Regions from separate parts of the Streptomyces sp. NPDC096132 genome, predicted to be linked through region 4. Evidence: riboswitches for the same ligand, from Rfam matches in the RefSeq annotation. Region 4 holds a riboswitch; each other region holds the start of a gene.
What was found. A riboswitch is a leader RNA that binds a small molecule or an ion and turns the genes downstream of it on or off. The one in region 4 is predicted to bind cyclic di-AMP.

Region 1: another riboswitch for cyclic di-AMP. It lies ahead of ACIRF9_RS43420 (transglycosylase SLT domain-containing protein); the one in region 4 lies ahead of ACIRF9_RS14200 (NlpC/P60 family protein).
Region 2: another riboswitch for cyclic di-AMP. It lies ahead of ACIRF9_RS31460 (transglycosylase family protein); the one in region 4 lies ahead of ACIRF9_RS14200 (NlpC/P60 family protein).
Region 3: another riboswitch for cyclic di-AMP. It lies ahead of ACIRF9_RS37410 (C40 family peptidase); the one in region 4 lies ahead of ACIRF9_RS14200 (NlpC/P60 family protein).

What each region holds. Positions count from the first base shown of each region.
Region 1 is NZ_JBIWGA010000030.1:11,389-16,299, forward strand. It holds gene ACIRF9_RS43415 (polyprenyl synthetase family protein) at 1-956, opposite strand, end outside; cyclic di-AMP (ydaO/yuaA leader) riboswitch at 1,365-1,591, shown strand; gene ACIRF9_RS43420 (transglycosylase SLT domain-containing protein) at 1,595-2,065, shown strand; gene ACIRF9_RS43425 (HAD family hydrolase) at 2,113-2,937, opposite strand; gene ACIRF9_RS43430 (GNAT family N-acetyltransferase) at 3,264-4,328, shown strand; gene ACIRF9_RS43435 (glycosyltransferase) at 4,570-4,911, shown strand, end outside.
Region 2 is NZ_JBIWGA010000015.1:44,903-49,813, reverse strand. It holds gene ACIRF9_RS31470 (transposase) at 180-710, shown strand; gene ACIRF9_RS31465 (transglycosylase family protein) at 866-1,855, shown strand; cyclic di-AMP (ydaO/yuaA leader) riboswitch at 2,061-2,230, shown strand; gene ACIRF9_RS31460 (transglycosylase family protein) at 2,235-2,936, shown strand; gene eno (phosphopyruvate hydratase) at 3,249-4,547, shown strand; gene ACIRF9_RS31450 (septum formation initiator family protein) at 4,651-4,911, shown strand, end outside.
Region 3 is NZ_JBIWGA010000021.1:14,580-19,490, forward strand. It holds gene ACIRF9_RS37400 (ATP-dependent Clp protease proteolytic subunit) at 1-241, shown strand, start outside; gene ACIRF9_RS37405 (hypothetical protein) at 249-557, shown strand; cyclic di-AMP (ydaO/yuaA leader) riboswitch at 907-1,109, shown strand; gene ACIRF9_RS37410 (C40 family peptidase) at 1,113-1,586, shown strand; gene ACIRF9_RS37415 (ATP-binding protein) at 1,631-2,110, opposite strand; gene ACIRF9_RS37420 (helix-turn-helix domain-containing protein) at 2,324-3,184, shown strand; gene ACIRF9_RS37425 (DUF397 domain-containing protein) at 3,194-3,427, shown strand; gene ACIRF9_RS37430 (8-amino-7-oxononanoate synthase) at 3,502-4,629, opposite strand; gene bioB (biotin synthase BioB) at 4,778-4,911, shown strand, end outside.
Region 4 is NZ_JBIWGA010000005.1:227,611-232,521, reverse strand. It holds gene pcrA (DNA helicase PcrA) at 1-2,479, opposite strand, end outside; cyclic di-AMP (ydaO/yuaA leader) riboswitch at 2,713-2,886, shown strand; gene ACIRF9_RS14200 (NlpC/P60 family protein) at 2,894-4,042, shown strand; gene ACIRF9_RS14195 (tellurite resistance/C4-dicarboxylate transporter family protein) at 4,192-4,911, shown strand, end outside.

The DNA of each region.
Region 1 (4,911 bases), on a different contig from region 4:
TCGCACTCCGTGAGCGGTGCCAGCGCGGCCCGTGCCTCCTCGGCGTAGCGCACCGTGTCGCGGCGGGCCTGCTCCAGCGCCGGGTGGGCGCGCAGGGCCGCGACCGCCTCGGCGAGCTTGGCGTCGTCGCTCAGGTCGGAGTCGAGGAGCTCGCACAGCGCGATGTCCTCGGGCAGCTTCTGCTGGGCCGCGCGCTCGCGCAGCCGCAGCACCGGAAGGGTGGGGACGCCCTCGCGCAGGTCCGTGCCCGGTGTCTTGCCCGACTCGTGGGAGTCGGAGGCGATGTCGAGGACGTCGTCGGCGAGCTGGAAGGCGACGCCGAGCCGCTCCCCGTACTGGGTCAGTACGTCCACCACCGTCTCGTCGGCGCCCGACATCATCGCGCCGAAGCGGCAGGACACCGCCACGAGGGAGCCGGTCTTGCCGCCGAGCACGTCGAGGTAGTGGTCGACCGGGTCACGGCCGTCGACCGGGCCCGCCGTCTCCAGGATCTGGCCGGTGACCAGCCGCTCGAACGCCTCCGCCTGCACCCGCACCGCCTCGGGGCCGAGGTCGGCCAGGATGTGCGAGGCGCGCGCGAAGAGGAAGTCGCCGGTGAGGACGGCGAGCGAGTTGCCCCAGTGGGCGTTCGCGCTGGGCACCCCGCGCCGCACCGCGGCCTCGTCCATCACGTCGTCGTGGTACAGAGTGGCCAGATGGGTGAGCTCGACCACGACGGCCGAGGGGACGATCCCCGGCGCGTACGGGTCACCGAACCGCGCCGCGAGCATCACGAGCAGCGGCCGGAACCGCTTCCCGCCGGCCCGCAGCAGGTGCTGGGCCGCCTCGGTGATGAACGGCACCTCACTCTTGGTGGCCTCGAGCAAGCCTTCCTCGACAGCCGCCAGTCCGGCCTGGACATCGGCTTCGAGAGCCTGGTCCCGCACGTTCAGCCCAAACGGCTCGACGACGGTCACGAGGGGTCTCCTGTCTGCTGGTGTCTACAAGCGACTACGCGGTTTGTCGATAGGTCTCTGCGCTCACTCAAGTCAGCGTATCCGGTCATGTTTCGATCACCGCGAGCCCCCACGGTGACAGCCCGGACAGGCCCTATGAGAAGGGGCACCCCTTAAGCCGCCATCTGGGTTTATTGCCCGATTCACCCCTCTTGTGATCGCTGGTGAGTTGGCTCACTCGCCCGGCCCAACCGCCCCCCTTCCGGTTCCCCTTCGCGGCGCCCCGACACCTCGTGCCGCTCAAGCGAGTTGACACTTTGCAGCAACAAAGGATCAAGCACCTCATAGAGCACAGATCAAGGTCAATAGGGGTGAACTGTGAATCCGCCACTTGTTCCGGACATGTGCTCTCGCATACGTTCCCGGCCTGTCGGGCGGACGCCGAATCCTGCCACCGCCCGGACACCCACCGAGAAGACCACGGCAGGAGCGGGGGAACCAGGTAAGTCGCCGCACCCGATGCGCCCGGCCATGTCTCTGGACATGTACCGGACACAACGGGACGGCTCGGGGTGAAGTCGTGTCCGCGAGGACACGGCCGGGCAGCTCCCGCCCGAACCCGACAGCTCACCTCGCAGGCGACGGAGAGGAACTTCGCCATGCCCGCTCAGCCCCGCCGCTCCCGCCGCCTCGCCCGCACGCTCGCCGTCGCCGCCACCGGCGTCACCGTGCTCGCCCTCCCGCTCTTCGGCGCGACCGCCGCCTCCGCGGCCACCCCGACCGTGACCACCGCCACCAGCCTCGGCTACGCCAACAACCTCGACGGCTGGATCCGCGCGTCGCTCCAGGTCATGGCGCAGCACGGGATCCCGGGCACCTACAACGGCATCTACCGCAACGTGATGCGGGAGTCCTCGGGCAACCCGTCCGCCGTCAACCTCTGGGACTCCAACGCGGCCGCCGGCACCCCGTCCAAGGGCCTGCTGCAGGTGATCGACCCGACCTTCAACGCGTACCACGTGTCCGGCACGTCGTGGGACCCCTACGAGCCGGTCGCGAACATCACCGCCGCCTGCAACTACGCGGCCGCGCGCTACGGCTCGATCGACAACGTGTTCGGCGCGTACTGAGCCGAGCCGCTACGGATAACGTGTTCGGCGCGTACTGAGCCGAGCCGCTACGGATAGAGACGTTCGAGGACGACGGCCACGCCGTCGTCCTCGTTCGGCGTCGTCACCTCGTCGGCCACCGCCTTCAGCTCCGGGTGGGCATTGGCCATCGCGACACCGCGGCCGGCCCAGTCGAACATCGGGATGTCGTTGGGCATGTCCCCGAAGGCCAGGGTGTCCTCGGGCCGCAGGCCCAGATGCTCGGCGGCCAGGGCCAGCCCCGTCGCCTTGGTGATCCCGCACGGCTGCAGCTCCACCGTGCCCGGCCCCGACATGGTGACGGTGGCGAGCGAGCCGACCACCGAACGGGCCGTCGCCGCCAGTTCGTCGTCGGACAGGCTGGGATGGCGCAGCAGCACCTTGCTGATCGGCTCGCACCACAGGTCGTCGCGCCGCTCCACGCGCAGGGCGGGCAGGGTCGGGTGCGGCATCCGGTAGCCCGGCTCGATCAGCGTCAGCCCGTCGACGCCGTCCTGGTCGACGGCCGCGTACACCTGCCCGACCTCGGCCTCGATCTTGCCCAGCGCGGTCTCCGCGAGTTCCCGGTCCAGGGTGACCGACCACAGCAGACGGTTCGCGCCGGCGTCGTACAACTGCGCGCCCTGTCCGCACACCGCGAGCCCCCTGCTGTGCAGGCGGTCGAGCAACGGGCGTACGCGGGGCGCGGGGCGGCCGGTCACCACCAGGTGGCGCGCCCCGGCGGCCGCCACCCGCGCGAGCGCGTCGAGCGACCGGTCGGAGAACGTGTCGTCGCCGCGCAGCAGCGTTCCGTCCAGGTCGGTGGCGATGAGGGAGTACGCGGTGCGCTCGGCGTATGCGATGGGTGCGGCCATGATCAGAGAATACGGATCCCGCACCCGCCGGACTCGACCTGAACCGGACCAGGACGGAGTCCGGCCCTCTTGTGTCAACTCCCCTTCTTTTGTTGACCGATCGCTGTTGATGCCCGGGATGGAGGGGATCGGCCGGGCGAGAAATGGCGAGAGTGGCGAGAAATGGCTTTCCACCGCATCGCCGGGTAGCGACCGGTTAAAGGCCTCTGTACCGGTTGGCAACAACATGCTTCGCTACCTACCGTGCGCCCGGTCTGGAGCGGTACCGTCCATGTGTCCAGGGGGGACTTGATCGGGGGGTCAGGTTGAGCAGTGGGCGTATCCGTGTGCTGAGGCCGGAGGATCTCGGCGAGGGGGAACGGGAGCGGTGGCGCGCGCTGCGCGCCATGTCGACCGCGCCGCGCAACCCCTTCATGGAACCGGAGTTCACCGACGCCGTGGGCCGCGTGCGGTCACGCGCGCGTGTGGCGGTGGTGTACGAGGGGCGCGAGCCGGTCGGCTTCCTGCCCCATGAGCGCGGCGGGCTCGGCCAGGGCCAGGCCCTCGCGTACGGCGTCTCGGACGCGCAGGGCGCCGTACTGGCGCCGGGCCTCGGGCTGAACGTCGACGAACTGATGCGGGGTTCTTCCCTGTCCAGCTTCGCCTTCGACAACCTCGAGGCGGAACAGGGGCTGTTCGTGCCGCACGCGGCCGCGGAGTACACCTCCTACGTCATCGACGTGGAGAAGGGCTACGAGACGTACGAGTCCGTCCTGCGGGCCCAGTCGCCGAAGTTCCTGAAGACGACCCTCGCCAAGGAGCGCAGGCTCGGCCGCCAGGTCGGCGAGCTGCGGTTCGTGTTCGACGAACGCGACCCGGCCGCGCTGCGCACCCTCATGGCGTGGAAGTCGGCGCAGTACCGCAGGACCGGGCGCCGGGACCGGTTCGCGCAGGACTGGATCACCCGTCTCGTGCACACGCTGCACGAGACGCGCGCGCCGGAGTGCTCCGGCACACTGTCCGTCCTCTACGCCGGCGGCGAGCCGATCGCCGCCCACTTCGGGCTGCGGTCGGCGACCGTCCTGGCCTGCTGGTTCCCGTCGTACGACACGGAGTTCTCGAAGTACTCGCCGGGTCTGGTGCTGCATCTGCGGATGGCCGAGGCGGCCGCCGCCGAGGGGATCGGCCTGCTCGACCTGGGGCGGGGGGCGGCCGAGTACAAGGACTCGCTGAAGACGGGGGAGATTCCCGTGTACGAGGGAGCGTGGACGCGTCCGGGGGTGGGCGCCGCGCTCCACTGGCTCAGCCGTGAGCCGTCCCGCCGCGCGCACCACTTCGTACGCGGCCGGCCGAGGCTCGCGGCCCTGGCCGCACGGACCTTGAAGGGCGCGGGGCGGCTGCGCCGTTCCTGACAGCCAACACGACCGGGACGGGCCACACGGCCGCGACGGCCACACAGCCGGGACGGCCGGACAGTCGGGACGGCCGGACAGTCGGGACGGCCGGACAGTCGGGACGGCTGGACAGTCGGGACGGCCGGACAGTCGGGACGGCCACACGGCCTGGACGGGCCGGACGGCCGGGACGGGCCGGACGGCCGGGACGGGCCGGACGGCCTGGACGGGCCAGACGGTCATGACACAAGGGGGGTTCATGTTCCGCGCGACACGTGCACAACAGGAGATCCAGGAGTTCCTCGGCATCAGACCGGTGCAGATCGCCGAGCTGGAGCTGGACGACGGGGGCGGGCCGAAACCCGGACCGGGCAGCCCGCCCGTCACGCACGGCGAGGTGTTCGTGCTGGTGAGGAGGGGTGGCCGGCCGGTGGGGACGCTTCTCGGGCACATACCCGAGGGCGCCGATCCGAGGACGGTCCTCGTCGGCCTGACGGCCCGCCTGGCGGCGGCACCCGCTCCCGCGGCGGCCGTGCCGGGCGTGGTGCCGGCCACCGTCGTCATCGCCACCCGGGAACGCTCCGAACAGCTCGCCCACGCC
Region 2 (4,911 bases), on a different contig from region 4:
GTCCAGGAGAGTGCAGGCCGTGCCTACATCAGTAACCGACCAGGGTGGGCCCTGTGTCCTGAGCTGATTTTCCGGGACGAAGGGGTGTCCGGGGCGATCGTCGAGCGTCCTGTTCCGACCCCTACCTGACTGCCGATGACGTCGAGGCGGCGGTGTGGACCGAGGTCATGACGCGGGCGGTGGCCGACCTCGCCCACATCCCCGTAGTCGGCCAGGTGGTGAAGGACGCGGCTGTGCAGAAACTCGCAGAGGACGTACGCAGCGCACGGGGGCTCCTCGCCACAGCGAGGGAGGTGCTCGCGGAACAGGAGAAGGCGGAGTTGGATGCGAAGAAGTTCTCAGATCTCACGCGGGTCGCTGGGGAGGAGCTACAGGACGTGGCTCTCTCCGACATGAGGGAAGTGATCGATCTGCTGGGCATCACGGTGAAGCCGCTCGGAGAGGCGCGTAAGCGATCCGGGGTCAAGTGCAAGGTGACCGAATGGCACGCACTGACGGGGACGTTGGTTCCTGCTGACGTGCTTGAATCGGTGTGGCCTGTCGTGGAAGAGCTGATGACAGCGTATTTCCGACGTCGCCAGTTCGCGCGCGGTGCCGTGGACGTTCGCACGCAACTGAACGGGATCCTCCACCGGTTGCGCACCGGCTGTCTCTGGGACGTCCCGCCCCTTGAGGTCGCCAGGGATAACACCGCGGTCGACCAAAGGTGACCGACCCTCAACTCTGTGATCTTCACGTGATCTGCGCGGCATTAACTTGTGACAAGTGATCGTCTGCCGATACGTTCACTCGTCAGCGCGGCGAACGCGTGTGCGCTCGCATCGCACGCCGCGCCGGTCACTGCTGTCCAGAGAAAGGCCCCCGCATGCTCACCGGGAACGGTCGTCACCGTCGCCCCCGTCAGGCTCCGGCCCTCCTCGTCGCGGCCGGAGTGACCGGCTCCGCCATCGCCCTCCCGCTGTTCGCCGCAAGCGGCGCGAGCGCCGCCGACGGCACGGTGTGGGACAAGGTGGCGCAGTGCGAGACCGGCGGTTCCTGGAGCGCCGACGAGGGCAACGGCGAGTACGGCGGTCTGAGCCTCACCCAGGAGGACTGGGAGACCTACGACGGACTCGACTACGCCGCCGGCCCCGACCTGGCCAGCCGCAACCAGCAGATAGCCGTGGCGCAGAAGGTCCTCGCGGCCGAGGGCGTCGGCGCCTGGGGCACCTGCGGGCTGACGTCCGGGCTCACCAAGGAGAACGGTGCGTTGAGCGTGGACACCGGGGTGGGGGACGAAGAGTCCGACTCGTCCGCATCCTCCGGATTGTCCGACCTGTCCAAGGGTTCGTCGTCCGACTCCGGAAAGTCCGGCGACTCAGGCGGCTCCGGCAACTCCGACGAAGACTCGGCCGATTCCTCCGGCGATTCGTCCGGTTCGGCCTCTGAGTCCCCTTCGTCCTCTTCGTCCCCGGAGGCGAACGACTCCGACAAGTCGGGCACTTCGGATGAAGCCTCCGATGACGCGGAGGGTGCCGACAGTTCGCCCACGGCCATCCCGGAAGTGGACGACTCGGACAATCCGGCCCAGGCGGAGGGTTCTTGGAGCCTCGTGGACACCGGCTCCCTCGGCTCCGGCCGCCATCGTGGCGCCACCGCCGACGAGACCGTGGCGGACAACACCTCCACCGCCTCCTCCGGCCGGCACGCGGCGAGCGTCTACACGGTCCAGGAGGGTGACACCCTCGCCTCCATCGCCGACTCCCTTGACCTCGACGGCGGATGGCGTGCGCTCTACGCCGAGAACAAGGACGTCATCGGCGCCGACCCGAGCGACATCACCCCCGGTCAGACCCTGGACACCGGCGTCGAATAGGGGCGGAACACCCAGAAAAACACCGGGAGTTCACGTCCCGCTTCGCGCCGAATGTCCGGTTTGGTGAAAGTGTGGGATGAGTCTCAGAAGTCGTGATCGTCTTTGAAATTCCCCGGATCGCGTGTCTACGGTCATGACCGCTCGGCAACCCGAGCCCCGGCTGCCGTAACGCCGAATCCTGCCAGTGGCAGCCCGGGAACAGTCGTCGCGTCAAGCGCCGTAGGCAGGAGCGGGGGACCCAAGGTAAGTGCCGGGCCCGGCGGTTGACCGCCGGAACCGGCTCGGGGTGAAGCCGCGCACCATGAGGTGCGCGGCCGGGCAACTCAACCGGCCCGAACCCGACAGCTCACCTCGCAGGCGTCGGTGAGGGGATCGATCCATGCTGTTTTCCGGCAAGGGCAAGCACCGTCGTCCGAACAAGGCCACCCGCGTCGCCGCGCTCGCCGGCGTCACCGGTGTCGCCATCGCCGCCCCGCTGATGGCGGCCGGCAACGCCTCCGCCGCCACCGCCTCCGAGTGGGACGCGGTCGCCCAGTGCGAGTCCGGCGGCAACTGGTCCATCAACACCGGCAACGGCTACTACGGCGGCCTGCAGTTCTCGGCCTCCACCTGGGCCGCCTACGGCGGCACCGCCTACGCCGCGCGCGCCGACCTCGCCGGCAAGGAACAGCAGATCACCGTCGCCGAGAAGGTCCTCGCGGGTCAGGGCAAGGGCGCCTGGCCGGTCTGCGGCACGGGTCTGTCCAGCACCCCGTACGCCGGTGGCGGCTCCTCCAGCTCCGCCGACTCCTCCTCGTCGAGCAGCGCCGGCTCCTCGGACACCACCACGCGTTCGACCGAGCAGCAGAGCGCCTCCCGCTCCGCCGAGCGCCCCGCCGCCTCCAAGACGGTCACCACCCCGACCGGCAAGAAGGTGAAGAAGGGCGACGGCGAGTACAAGGTCGTCAAGGGCGACACCCTCAGCTCCATCGCCGAGAAGCACAAGGTCAAGGGCGGCTGGCAGAAGCTGTTCCAGCTGAACAAGGACATCGTCGAGGACGCCGACCTCATCTACCCGGGTCAGCAGCTGCACCTGAAGTGACACCTGCTTCCCAGCGGGGCCACAGGCCGCTCACAAGGTGGCCCCGCACACTGAAGGCCTCGTGAGGGTCACCCCCCGTCCCCACGGGCTCCCCGCTCCGGTGCGTGTTCCCCCGTACGCACCGGGGCGGGGTTTTTCTTTGCCCGTGTGTTCGCCTCCGCGCCACCCGCCCTTTGTTCCGATGGGGAACAATGTGTACGGTCAGTTTGTCCACGGGGCGGTCGGTCGGCTGCCGACGCCCCGAAGGCGGTTAGGCTCTAGTCGCAAGGCCCACGCGGCCCCGCACAACCAGCGTCACATCCCAAGAAGGAGATGCTCGTGCCGTCCATCGACGTCGTCGTAGCCCGGGAAATCCTGGACTCCCGAGGCAACCCCACGGTCGAGGTCGAGGTCGGCCTCGACGACGGCAGCACGGGTCGTGCCGCCGTCCCGTCCGGCGCTTCCACCGGCGCCTTCGAGGCCATCGAGCTCCGCGACGGTGACCCCAACCGCTACCAGGGCAAGGGTGTCGAGAAGGCCGTCCTCGCCGTCATCGAGCAGATCGGCCCGGAGCTGGTCGGCTACGACGCCACCGAGCAGCGTCTGATCGACCAGGCCATGTTCGACCTGGACGCCACCGACAACAAGGGCTCCCTCGGCGCCAACGCCATCCTCGGCGTCTCGCTCGCCGTCGCCCACGCCGCCTCCGAGGCCAGCGACCTCCCGCTCTTCCGCTACCTGGGCGGCCCCAACGCGCACCTGCTGCCGGTGCCGATGATGAACATCCTGAACGGCGGCTCGCACGCCGACTCCAACGTGGACATCCAGGAGTTCATGATCGCGCCGATCGGCGCGGAGTCCTTCTCCGAGGCCCTGCGCTGGGGCACCGAGGTCTACCACACCCTCAAGAAGGTCCTGAAGTCCAAGGGCCTGTCCACCGGCCTCGGCGACGAGGGCGGCTTCGCCCCGAACCTCGGCTCCAACCGCGAGGCCCTCGACCTCATCCTCGAGGCCATCAAGGAAGCCGGTTACATCCCCGGCGAGCAGATCGCCCTCGCCCTCGACGTCGCCGCCTCCGAGTTCTACAAGGACGGCAAGTACCTCTTCGAGGGCAAGGACCGCTCCGCCGCCGAGATGACGGAGTACTACGAGGAGCTCGTCGCGGCCTACCCGCTCGTCTCCATCGAGGATCCGCTGTTCGAGGACGACTGGGCCGGCTGGAAGGTCATCACCGACCGTCTGGGCGACAAGGTCCAGCTCGTCGGCGACGACCTGTTCGTCACCAACCCCGAGCGCCTCGCCCGCGGCATCGAGGAGGGCACCGCCAACGCCCTGCTCGTGAAGGTGAACCAGATCGGTTCGCTGACCGAGACCCTGGACGCCGTCGAGCTGGCCCAGCGCAACGGCTTCAAGTGCATGATGTCGCACCGCTCCGGCGAGACCGAGGACGTCACCATCGCCGACCTGGCCGTCGCCACCAACTGCGGCCAGATCAAGACCGGCGCCCCGGCCCGCTCCGAGCGCGTCGCCAAGTACAACCAGCTGCTGCGCATCGAGGAGATCCTCGACGACGCCGCGGTGTACGCCGGCCGCTCGGCCTTCCCGCGGTTCCGTGGGGTCTCCAAGGGCTGACCCCGCCCGGGTCAAGCGATAGCCAGTCGTACGTACGTCCCCGTACTCGGTCCCGTACCGTGTGCGGGGACGTACGCGCGTGTGAAAAGGGGAGGCAGTACCGATGGCCGTGAAGGACCGGGACCGTTTCTCCACCGCGACCAGGCTGCGGCTGCTCGGTGAGCAGACGGCGGCCCGTGTCTACCGCTCCCAGACCAAGCGTCAGGCCCGCCGCTCCCGCCTCACCAGCCGCGCCGCCCTGCTGGCGCTGGTCCTGTGCACCCTGATCGTCGCCCTCGCCTACCCGATGCGGCAGTACGTCTCCCAGCGCGCCGAGGTCGCCGACCTGGAGCGGGAGAAGGAAGAGGCCAGCCGGCGGGTGGAG
Region 3 (4,911 bases), on a different contig from region 4:
GCTGCCCGAACCGGTCGAGGGGCAGGCCAGCGACCTGGCCATCCAGGCCGATGAGCTGGCCCGCACCCGGGACCTGCTGGAGGAGATGCTCGTACGGCACACCGGCCGCAGCCCCGGACAGGTGACCGCGGACATCGAGCGCGACCTGATCCTGACGGCGCCCGGGGCCGTGGAGTACGGCCTGATCGACGGGGTCGTCCCCAGCCGCCGGGACCTGTCCGGCGGACGCGGTGGGCGGTGAGCCGCCGATGCTGCCTCCCGAGCTGCCGCCGCTGCCCGCGCTCACCCGCGCCGAGGCCGAGCTGATCGACCGTTATCTGGACGTGGTGGACCTGCTCGGGCGGATCAACCCCGCGCATCACGGGGACACGTACCGCGGGCTGAGGGCCGCCCAGGCGCTGGTGGCGAGGGCGGCGGAGCTGCGCGACGCGCTGACGCTGATGCACCAGCGGGGCGAGAGCGAGCTGCACGCGCCGACCCTCGCGCGGGCGCTGCGCGTGCTGGACGGGGAGCGCCGTACGGCGCGCGTCACGGTGCCTCCGCTCTCCGACAGTTGACCCACGGTCGTCCGGCCCTGAGCGCCCGCGTCACGAACGCGACGTCCGGGCCGGAGTTGAAACGCACCAGACGGGTTACCCCCGTTCGGCGGAGCGGCGGCTCCTTTTGCGAGCGCGCGCATTGTGCCGAAGGCGCCGTTTCCCGGGGCGGCTCAAGGGGTAGCGGCGCAGGTCGGGGGGTCTTTGGCACCCTTGACTCCTGATCGCCCATCAGGGTGTCCACCCGAACGGGTGAGTGGTGAGTAACCCCACAAATCCCCGGTTGCGTTGGGATTTTTGGTCAACGGTGAGTCAAGATCCGTGTCTGACGACAAGTCCCCGCCACAAGCGGCGGGGCGGTCCGGGCGGACGCCGAGTCCTGCCGCTGCCCGGATTGACCGGTCGACAGAAGTGCATCGGCAGGAGTGGAGGACCCAAGCACGACGGGTCGCCGGAACGGTCACGCCATGACCGGGTCGAGCAGCCCTTGGGGTGAAGCCGCGCGAGCGGCCGGGCACCTTTGTCAGCCCGAATCCGACAGGTCATCCTTCACAGGCGGTTGACGAAGGGTTGCGCATGACTGCGCTCAATCGTGTCCCGTCGCTCATGGCCCGGGCCGGTACGGCCTCGGCCTTCGCCATCGCCGCCGTGGGCGGCTCGATCGTGATCCCCGGGGTCGCCTCCGACGCGGCGGCCGCCACCCCGGCGACGAAGGCACTTCAGGTCGCGGCCTCCAAGAAGGGCTCCCCGTACAAGTACGGGGCCACCGGACCGAAGAGGTTCGACTGCTCGGGTCTCACGCTGTACTCGTACAAGAAGGCGGGCAAGACCCTGCCGCGTACGGCGGCGCAGCAGTACAACAAGACCCGCCACATCTCGGCCTCCAACCGCAAGGCCGGCGACCTCGTGTTCTTCCACTCGGGGTCGTACGTGTACCACGTCGGGATCTACGCGGGTAAGGGCAAGATCTGGCACTCGCCGAAGACCGGTGACGTGGTGAAGCTGCAGAAGATCTGGACCAAGAGCGTCTGGTACGGCCGGGTCCGCTGACCCCCGTTGTCCTCCCGGGCGGTGACGGCGTCCCTGACGCGTCGTCACCGGCCCGGGAGCTCTCCCGCCGGTGGGGTGGTCAGGGCCCCGGCCACCGGCTCCGCCGGGACGGTCCACGGCAGCTCGACCGTGACCGTCTTGCCGCCCTCGCGCGTGGGGCGGACTCTGAGCTTGCCGCCGTACTCGGCGGTCAGCCAGCGAATGATCACCAGGCCTCGGCCGTTGTCCTGCTGGACGGCGGCCGGCAGTCGTTTGGGGAAGCGCGGGTGGCTGTCGGTGACGCCGATCAGCAGGCGTTCGTCACGGTCGAGGACCAGGGACACCGTGAAGGTGGGTGACTGCCCGAAGGTGTGCTGTACGGCGTTGGTGGCGAGTTCGGAAACGATCAGCCGGATGGTGTCGGCCGCCTCGCTGTCCGCCGGCAGACCCCATTCGACGAGGGTGCCGGCCACGAAGCCGCGGGCCGTGGAGACCGAGGCGGGATCGCTCGGCAGAGTGACGGATGCTTCCAGATGGTCTGCCATGGCGACCTCGTCCCTTTCCCACGGGACCGGAGTCCGACACGCTGCGGATGGTTCGAGTACGGTCCCGGACTGGTGCTTCTTCGCCAGACTGCCATTACCGCGCCGGTCACGGGTGGCGATCCACCAAGATATGCATATATCTGTCGCCCAATGCGGTGAACTCTGCCACGGCAGAGCGTTTTTGGACGGCCCCCGAGGAGTAAGGAGGAGCCCATGCAGCACGGTCCCGCGGTGCGCCGCCGGAAGCTGGGCGCCGAACTGCGCAGTCTGCGCGCCCGGGCGGGGCTCACCAGCGGTGAGGCGGCCCGGCTCGTCGGCTGGCACCAGTCCAAGGTGAGCCGCATCGAGACCGGCACCAGTGGTACGAAACCGGCCGATGTACGGTTACTTCTCGACGCCTACGGGGTGACCGACCCGCAACTGCGGGAGCTGATGCTGGCGTTGGCCGGCTCGGAGGAGAGCGGCGGCCGGGACCACTGGTGGCACGCCTACCGCGGGGTCCTGCCGGCCGCCTACCGGGACTTCATCAGCCTGGAGTCGCAGGCCGGAGCGATGCGCACGCTGGAGACGACCGTGGTCCCGGGACTGCTGCAGACGCCCGAGTACGCGCGCGCCGTGACCCGGGCGGCGGTGGAGGGCGCGGACGAGGACCAGCTGGACACGCTGGTGGAGGTGCGGATCGCCCGCCAGGACGTCCTGCGCAGGCAGCCGCCGCTGCGGCTGAGCGCGGTGCTGGACGAGGCGGTGCTGCGGCGGGAGGTGGGCGGCCCCGAGGTCATGGCCCGTCAGCTTCTTCGGCTGACGGAGGCGGCCCGGCTGCCCCAAGTGCGCTTGCAGGTCCTGCCGTTCGCGGCCGGCGCCCATATCGGAGTGACCGGCCCTTTCGTTATCTTCTCATTTTCGAGCGGTTCCGATCTGGACGTGGTTGTTCTCGACCACTTGACGAGTAGCCTCTATCTCGAACGGAAAGAAGACCTCGAGGCCTACACCGAGGCCTTCAACGCCCTTCGGGCCCATGCCCTTTCGCCCGAGGAAACACTGGAATACATCGCCGCGATAGCTGACGGCGCGTAGGGAGGCACCATGTCTGCACTGCCTCGGAACGTACCCCGCAGCACCGATCCCCACGCTCTCCCGGAGGTGCGGTGGCTGCGCAGCAGCTACAGCACGGGAGCGAACAACTGCGTGGAAACGGCCCGGCCGGCCTCCGGGCCCTGGGCCGGGCTGCTCGCCGTACGCGACTCCAAGGACCCGTCCGGGCCCGCCCTGCTCTTCTCCCCCGAGAGCTGGTCGGGATTCACGGCCGCGTTCCGCTGACCACGGCGTCGAACACCGTCGCCTGATCACCGTCATCCGCCATCAGGGGCGACCCACGGCCGTGTCACGCCGACTCATGGTCGTGTCTCCCCGATCACCCGTACAGCGCGTTCCAGCTCGGCCCCGGAGAGGTCCGCGCGGGCGGTCAGCCTGAGGCGCGAGATGCCGTCGGGCACGGAGGGAGGACGGAAGCAGCCCACGGCCAGCCCTGCCGACCGGCAGTCCGCCGCCCATCGCACGGCCCCCTCCGGGGACGGCGCACGCACGGAGACGACCGCGGCGTCCGGACGTACCGCTTCCAGGCCCTCGGCCGTCAGCCGGGAGTGCAGCTCGGCCGCCACCGCACGCGCGCGCGCCGCCCGCTGCGGCTCCCTGCGCAGCAGCCTCAGCGCGGCCAGTGCCGCGCCCGCCGCCGCCGGGGCCAGTCCGGTGTCGAAGATGAACGTCCGGGCCGCGTTGACCAGATGGTCGATCACGCGCGCGGGACCCAGCACGGCCCCGCCCTGGCTGCCGAGCGACTTCGACAGCGTCACCGTGACGACGACGTCCTCGGCGCCCGCGAGACCCGCCGCGTACGGGGCACCGCGCCCGCCGTCGCCGAGCACACCCAGCCCATGGGCGTCGTCCACCACGAGCCCGGCGCCGTGCTCCCGGCAGGCGGCCGCGAGTCCGGCCAGCGGGGCGGCGTCGCCGTCGACCGAGAAGACCGTGTCGGAGACCGCCACGGCCGGGCCGTCGTGCGTGCCGAGGGCCTTGCGCACGGCGTCCAGGTCGGCGTGCGCGACGACCTGGGTGGTGCCCCGGGCCAGCCGGCAGCCGTCGATGAGCGAGGCGTGGTTGCCCGCGTCGGAGACGATCAGGGAGCCGTGCGGGGCCAGCGCGGTGACCGCGGCGAGGTTGGCGGCGTACCCCGAGGAGAAGACCAGGGCCGCCTCCACCCCGCAGAAGTCGGCGAGCTCGCGCTCGAGCTCGGTGTGCAGTTCGGTGGTGCCGGTGACCAGCCGCGAGCCGGTCGCGCCGCCGCCCCAGGTCCGCGCGGCCGCCGCGGCGCCCTCCGTGATCTCCGGGTGCCGGGACAGGCCCAGGTAGTCGTTGCTCGCGAGATCGAGCAGCGGAGAGTCGGACGGGCGGGGGCGCAGCGTCCGTACGAGTCCGGCCCGGCGGCGCAGTTCCGCCTGTTCGTCGATCCAGCCGAACGCCATGGGTCCTCCGGTGCTTTTGTAGGTAGCGGACAGACACTAGCGGCAGCAATCGCTACCCACGGTGTGGCAATACCCACACGTCGAACCGGGTGTGTTGTGTGATCCCTACCTTGGCCCGAGGCGGGTCGGTAGGACAGGATCGGCTCTCATGGACCTGCTGAACACGCTGGTGGACAAGGGGCTTCGGCGCGAGCTGCCGACCCGCGAGGAAGCGCTGGCCGTCCTCGCCACTTCCGACGACGACGTGCTGGACGTGGTGGCCGCGGCCGGGAAGGTGCGCCG
Region 4 (4,911 bases):
GCGCGTACCGCAGCAGCAGCCGCTTCGGCTTGGCGTCCCCGAAGTCGATCGTCGCCTCCGCGTTCGCGCCCGTCCCCTTCACGCCGACGACCGTGCCGAGCCCGAACTGGTCGTGGGTGACGCGGTCGCCGACGGCCAGCGCGACCACCGGCTTCTCCGCCGCGCCCCGGCGGGTCGCGAAACCGGACGCGCCGGCGGCCGAGGAACGCGAGCGGGACGAGGACAGCGAGGCGGCGACGGCGGAGACCGGACCGGAGGACACAGGCGCGGTCGCCCCCGTCCGCTTCCAGTCCACATGCGTGGGCGGGATCTCCTCCAGGAACCGGGACGGCGGGTTGTACGACGGCTGCCCCCAGGCGCTGCGCATCGCGGACCGCGTGAGGTAGAGCCGCTCCCGCGCGCGTGTGATGCCGACGTAGGCCAGGCGGCGCTCCTCCTCCAGCTCCTTGGTCTGGCCGAGGGCGCGCATGTGCGGGAACACGCCGTCCTCCATGCCGGTGAGGAAGACGACCGGGAACTCCAGGCCCTTGGCGGTGTGCAGGGTCATCAGGGTGATGACGCCGGAGCCCTCCTCGTCCTCGTCGGGGATCTGGTCGGAGTCCGCGACGAGCGCGACCCGCTCCAGGAAGGCGGCGAGCCCGACGGGGGCCGCACCCTCTCCCTCGCCGGCCTCCTGCTCGAACTCCAGTGCCACGGCGGCGAGTTCCTGGAGGTTCTCGATACGGGTCTCGTCCTGCGGGTCGGTGGAGGCCTGCAACTCGGCGAGGTAGCCGGTGCGTTCCAGCACGGCCTCCAGGACGGTCGCGGGGCCTGCGCCGGACTCGACGATCGTACGGAGCTCCTCCATCAGGGCGTTGAACCGCTTCACGGCGTTCGTCGACCGCGCGGCCATGCCGTACGCCTCGTCGACGCGCTTCAGCGCCTGCGGGAAGCTGATCTTCTCCCGCTGGGAGAGGGCGTCGATCATCGCCTCCGCGCGGTCGCCGATGCCGCGCTTGGGGACGTTGAGGATGCGGCGCAGCGGGACGGAGTCCTCCGGGTTGGCGATGACCCGCAGGTAGGCCAGGACGTCCCGGACCTCCTTGCGCTCGTAGAAGCGGACGCCGCCGACGACCTTGTAGGGCAGGCCGACGCGGATGAAGACCTCTTCGAAGACACGGGACTGGGCGTTGGTGCGGTAGAAGACGGCGACGTCACCGGCCTTCGCGTCGCTCGCGTCGGTCAGTCGGTCTATCTCGTCGGCGACGAACTGGGCCTCGTCGTGCTCGGTGTCGGCGACATAGCCGGTGATGCGCGCGCCCGCGCCCGCGTTGGTCCACAGGTTCTTGGGGCGGCGGGACTCGTTGCGCTCGATGACCGCGTTGGCGGCGGAGAGGATCGTCTGCGTGGAGCGGTAGTTCTGCTCGAGCAGGATCGTCGTCGCGTCCGGGTAGTCCTCCTCGAACTGGAGGATGTTGCGGATCGTCGCGCCCCGGAAGGCGTAGATCGACTGGTCGGCGTCACCCACGACGCACAGCTCGGCGGGCGGCACGTCGTACTCGCTGGGGGGTACGTCGACCGGGTGCTCAAAGGTGCCGACCAGCTCCCTGACCAGGGCGTACTGGGCGTGGTTGGTGTCCTGGTACTCGTCGACGAGGACATGACGGAAGCGGCGGCGGTAGTGCTCGGCGACGTCCGGGAACGCGCGCAGCAGGTTGACCGTCGTCATGATCAGGTCGTCGAAGTCGAGGGCGTTCGCCTCGCGCAGCCGGGACTGGTACATCGCGTAGGCCTGGGCGAGGGTCTTCTCGAAGCCGTCGGCGGCCTGGGCGGCGAAGTCCTCCTCGTCGATCAGCTCGTTCTTCAGGTTGCTGATCTTGGCGCTGAAGGACTTCGGCGGGAAGCGCTTGGGGTCGAGGTCCAGGTCGCGGCAGACCAGGGCCATCAGGCGCTTGGAGTCGGCGGCGTCGTAGATCGAGAAGGAGGACGTGAAGCCCAGCTTCTTGCTCTCGCGGCGCAGGATGCGCACGCACGCGCTGTGGAAGGTCATCACCCACATCGCGTTGGCGCGCGGGCCGACGAGCTGCTCGACGCGCTCCTTCATCTCGCCCGCGGCCTTGTTGGTGAAGGTGATCGCGAGGATCTGGCCCGGATGCACGTTCCGCTCGGCGAGGAGGTGGGCGATGCGGTGGGTGAGCACGCGGGTCTTGCCGGAGCCGGCGCCGGCGACGATGAGCAGGGGGGTACCGGCGTGGACGACGGCCGCGCGCTGGTTGTCGTTGAGCCCCTCCAGGAGCGCCGCCGCGTCGATCGCCGGGCGCGGGGCGCCGTCGCGGTAGTAGGCATCGCGGTCCGGGGGCACGTCGAACTTCCCGCCGAACAGATCGTCCGGAACCGACTCCGGAGCGTGATCGTCCTCGGGCGGCGGCGGGGGCTCCTCGTCGTGGCCGCGAGGGCCCTGGAGGTCCGCCAGGAAGCTGTCGTCAAAGAGGCTGCTCATCGCTCTCCGAGTCTAGGGTGCCCCACTGACAACGCGGAGCCGTCCCGGGAAACATGCCCACCCTCACCTTCCGAGGCGGCCGTATCACAGCATGTGATCCCATGGATGAGCTTTGCTCAAGGTAACGAAAATGTATCGGGCATATCGCCCATCAACCTTCACAGGGGCCACACGAGTTGGCTACCGTGCCGGGCAGGCCTCCACGGATCCCCACCGGCGAACCTCGCCGGGCCGCGCGGCCTCCGCCGAGTCCGGTGCGCCCTTGTGCGGCAGCCGGAGCCGGGGACCCACCGATTCCCCGGGGTGAATCGGCCCGACCGCCCAGTGGGGCAGGGCCGTAGGGCGCCCTTCCGAACCATCCGCCCGAACCCGACAGCTAACCCGGTAGGCGGACGATGGAAGGAGTCGCCTCCCTTGGCGTCGCAGCACCGCAAGCCGCGCTTCCCGGGCACCCGCGTGGCAGGCATACGCACGCCCGCCCTCGCCACCGCCGCCCTCACGTCCGTGGCCCTGCTCTCCCAGTCGGCCAACGCCGCCCCCGCCGACGACGGCAAGCCGAGCCTGGAGGAGGTCGAGAAGAAGGTCGACGACCTCTACCGCCAGGCGGAGTCGGCGACCGAGAAGTACAACGCCGCCAAGGAGAAGACGACCAAGCAGCGCAAGCGCGTCGACACGCTCCTCGACGACGTCGCCCAGCGCACCCAGAAGCTCAACGAGGCACGGGAGGAGCTGGGTTCCTTCGCCGCGGCCCAGTACCGCACCGGCGCCTCCGCCCCCGACACGGCGACCTTCCTGCTGGCCGACTCCCCGCAGGACTACTTCGACCAGACGCAGCTGATGAGCCGGCTGACCGACCGCCAGAAGGGCGCGGTCGACGACTACTTCACCGAGCAGTCGGCGACGATGAAGAAGCGGCAGGAGGCCACCGAGAGCCTCTCGGCGCTCACCGACACGCAGAGCGATCTGAAGACCGCCAAGGCCACGGTCCAGCAGAAGCTCGGCGACGCGCGCGAGCTGCTGTCGCAGCTGACGGCCCAGGAGAAGGCGCGGCTGGCGGCGATCGAGAAGCGGAAGCAGGAGGAGGCCGCGCGCAAGGCGGCGGAGCTCGCCCAGCAGCAGGCCGCCGAAGCGGCCGCCCAGCAGCAGAGCGCCGACACCTCCGAGACGACCGGCTCCTCGTCGTCCGGCACGGACTCGTCGTACGCCACCAAGGCCGAGAAGGCGCTCGCCTTCGCCCGCGCGCAGATCGGCAAGCCGTACGTCTGGGGCGCCACCGGCCCCGACTCCTACGACTGCTCCGGCCTCACCCAGGCCGCCTGGAAGGCCGCGGGCGTCACCCTCCCGCGCACCACCTACGACCAGGTGAACGCCGGCACCACCGCCTCCCTCGCCGACGCCCAGCCCGGCGACCTGGTCTTCTTCTACGACGACGTCAGCCACGTCGGCATCTACATCGGCAACGGCATGATGATCCACGCCCCGAAGCCGGGCGCGTACGTCCGCGAGGAGTCGATCTACTACGACGGAGAGTCGGGCATCCACAGCGTGGTTCGCCCGGCCTGAGGCAGTCACAGCGGCAGGCGTACCGCGGCCAGACCGAGGCACGCGCGCGTGAGGCGTTTTGTGCGACTACGCGCGCGTGCGCCGTTTTTTGCAGCCACGCGCGCGTGTGCCCCCGCGCAAGCCGCTCCGCACTCCTTAGCATCGGCCCCATGCCCGGCTCCTCCTCCCTTCGCGCCTGGTGGGCGCAGCGTCCGCCGGCGGCCGGGGCCGCCGTTCTGGCGACCGGCATCCTGTCCGTCGGACTGCACCTGGCGGGATACGAGACGTTGTCCCGCGTCGCGCTGGCGCTGGCCGGCGCCGCCTGGGTGGCGCTGGGCGCGGACTTCGTCGTACGCCTGGTGCGGGAGCGCGAGCGGTGGCTCGCGGAGGCGGGCACGCCGGCCGGACTGACCGCCGTGGCCGCCACGACCGTCCTCGGCACACGGGTCTCGGCGCTCGGCTGGCAGTCCCTCGCGTGGGCGTCGCTGGCCCTGTCGGCCGTGCTGTGGCCGGTGCTGCTGACGGGCGTCGCACGGCAGGTCGTACGGCATCTCGCGGGGCACCGGGGACGGCGGATGCCCGGGGACGTGTTCCTGTGCTGTGTGGCCACCCAGGGGCTCGCGGTGCTGGGCGCGACGCTCGCCAAGGCGGAGGCGATGACGTGGCCGGCGTACACGGCGCTGGCGCTGTTCTGGCTGGGGCTGGTGCTCTACGTGCTGATGCTGGCCCTGTTCGACTGGCGGCAGGTGACCGAGGGCGCCGGCGACCAGTGGATCGCGGGCGGGGCACTCGCCGTCTCGGCGTTCGCGGGGGCGAGGCTCATCGCCGCCGACCGCGGGGAGCTGTATCTGTGGAACGCCGACGACAGGGGCGCCCTGCGCGCGATGACC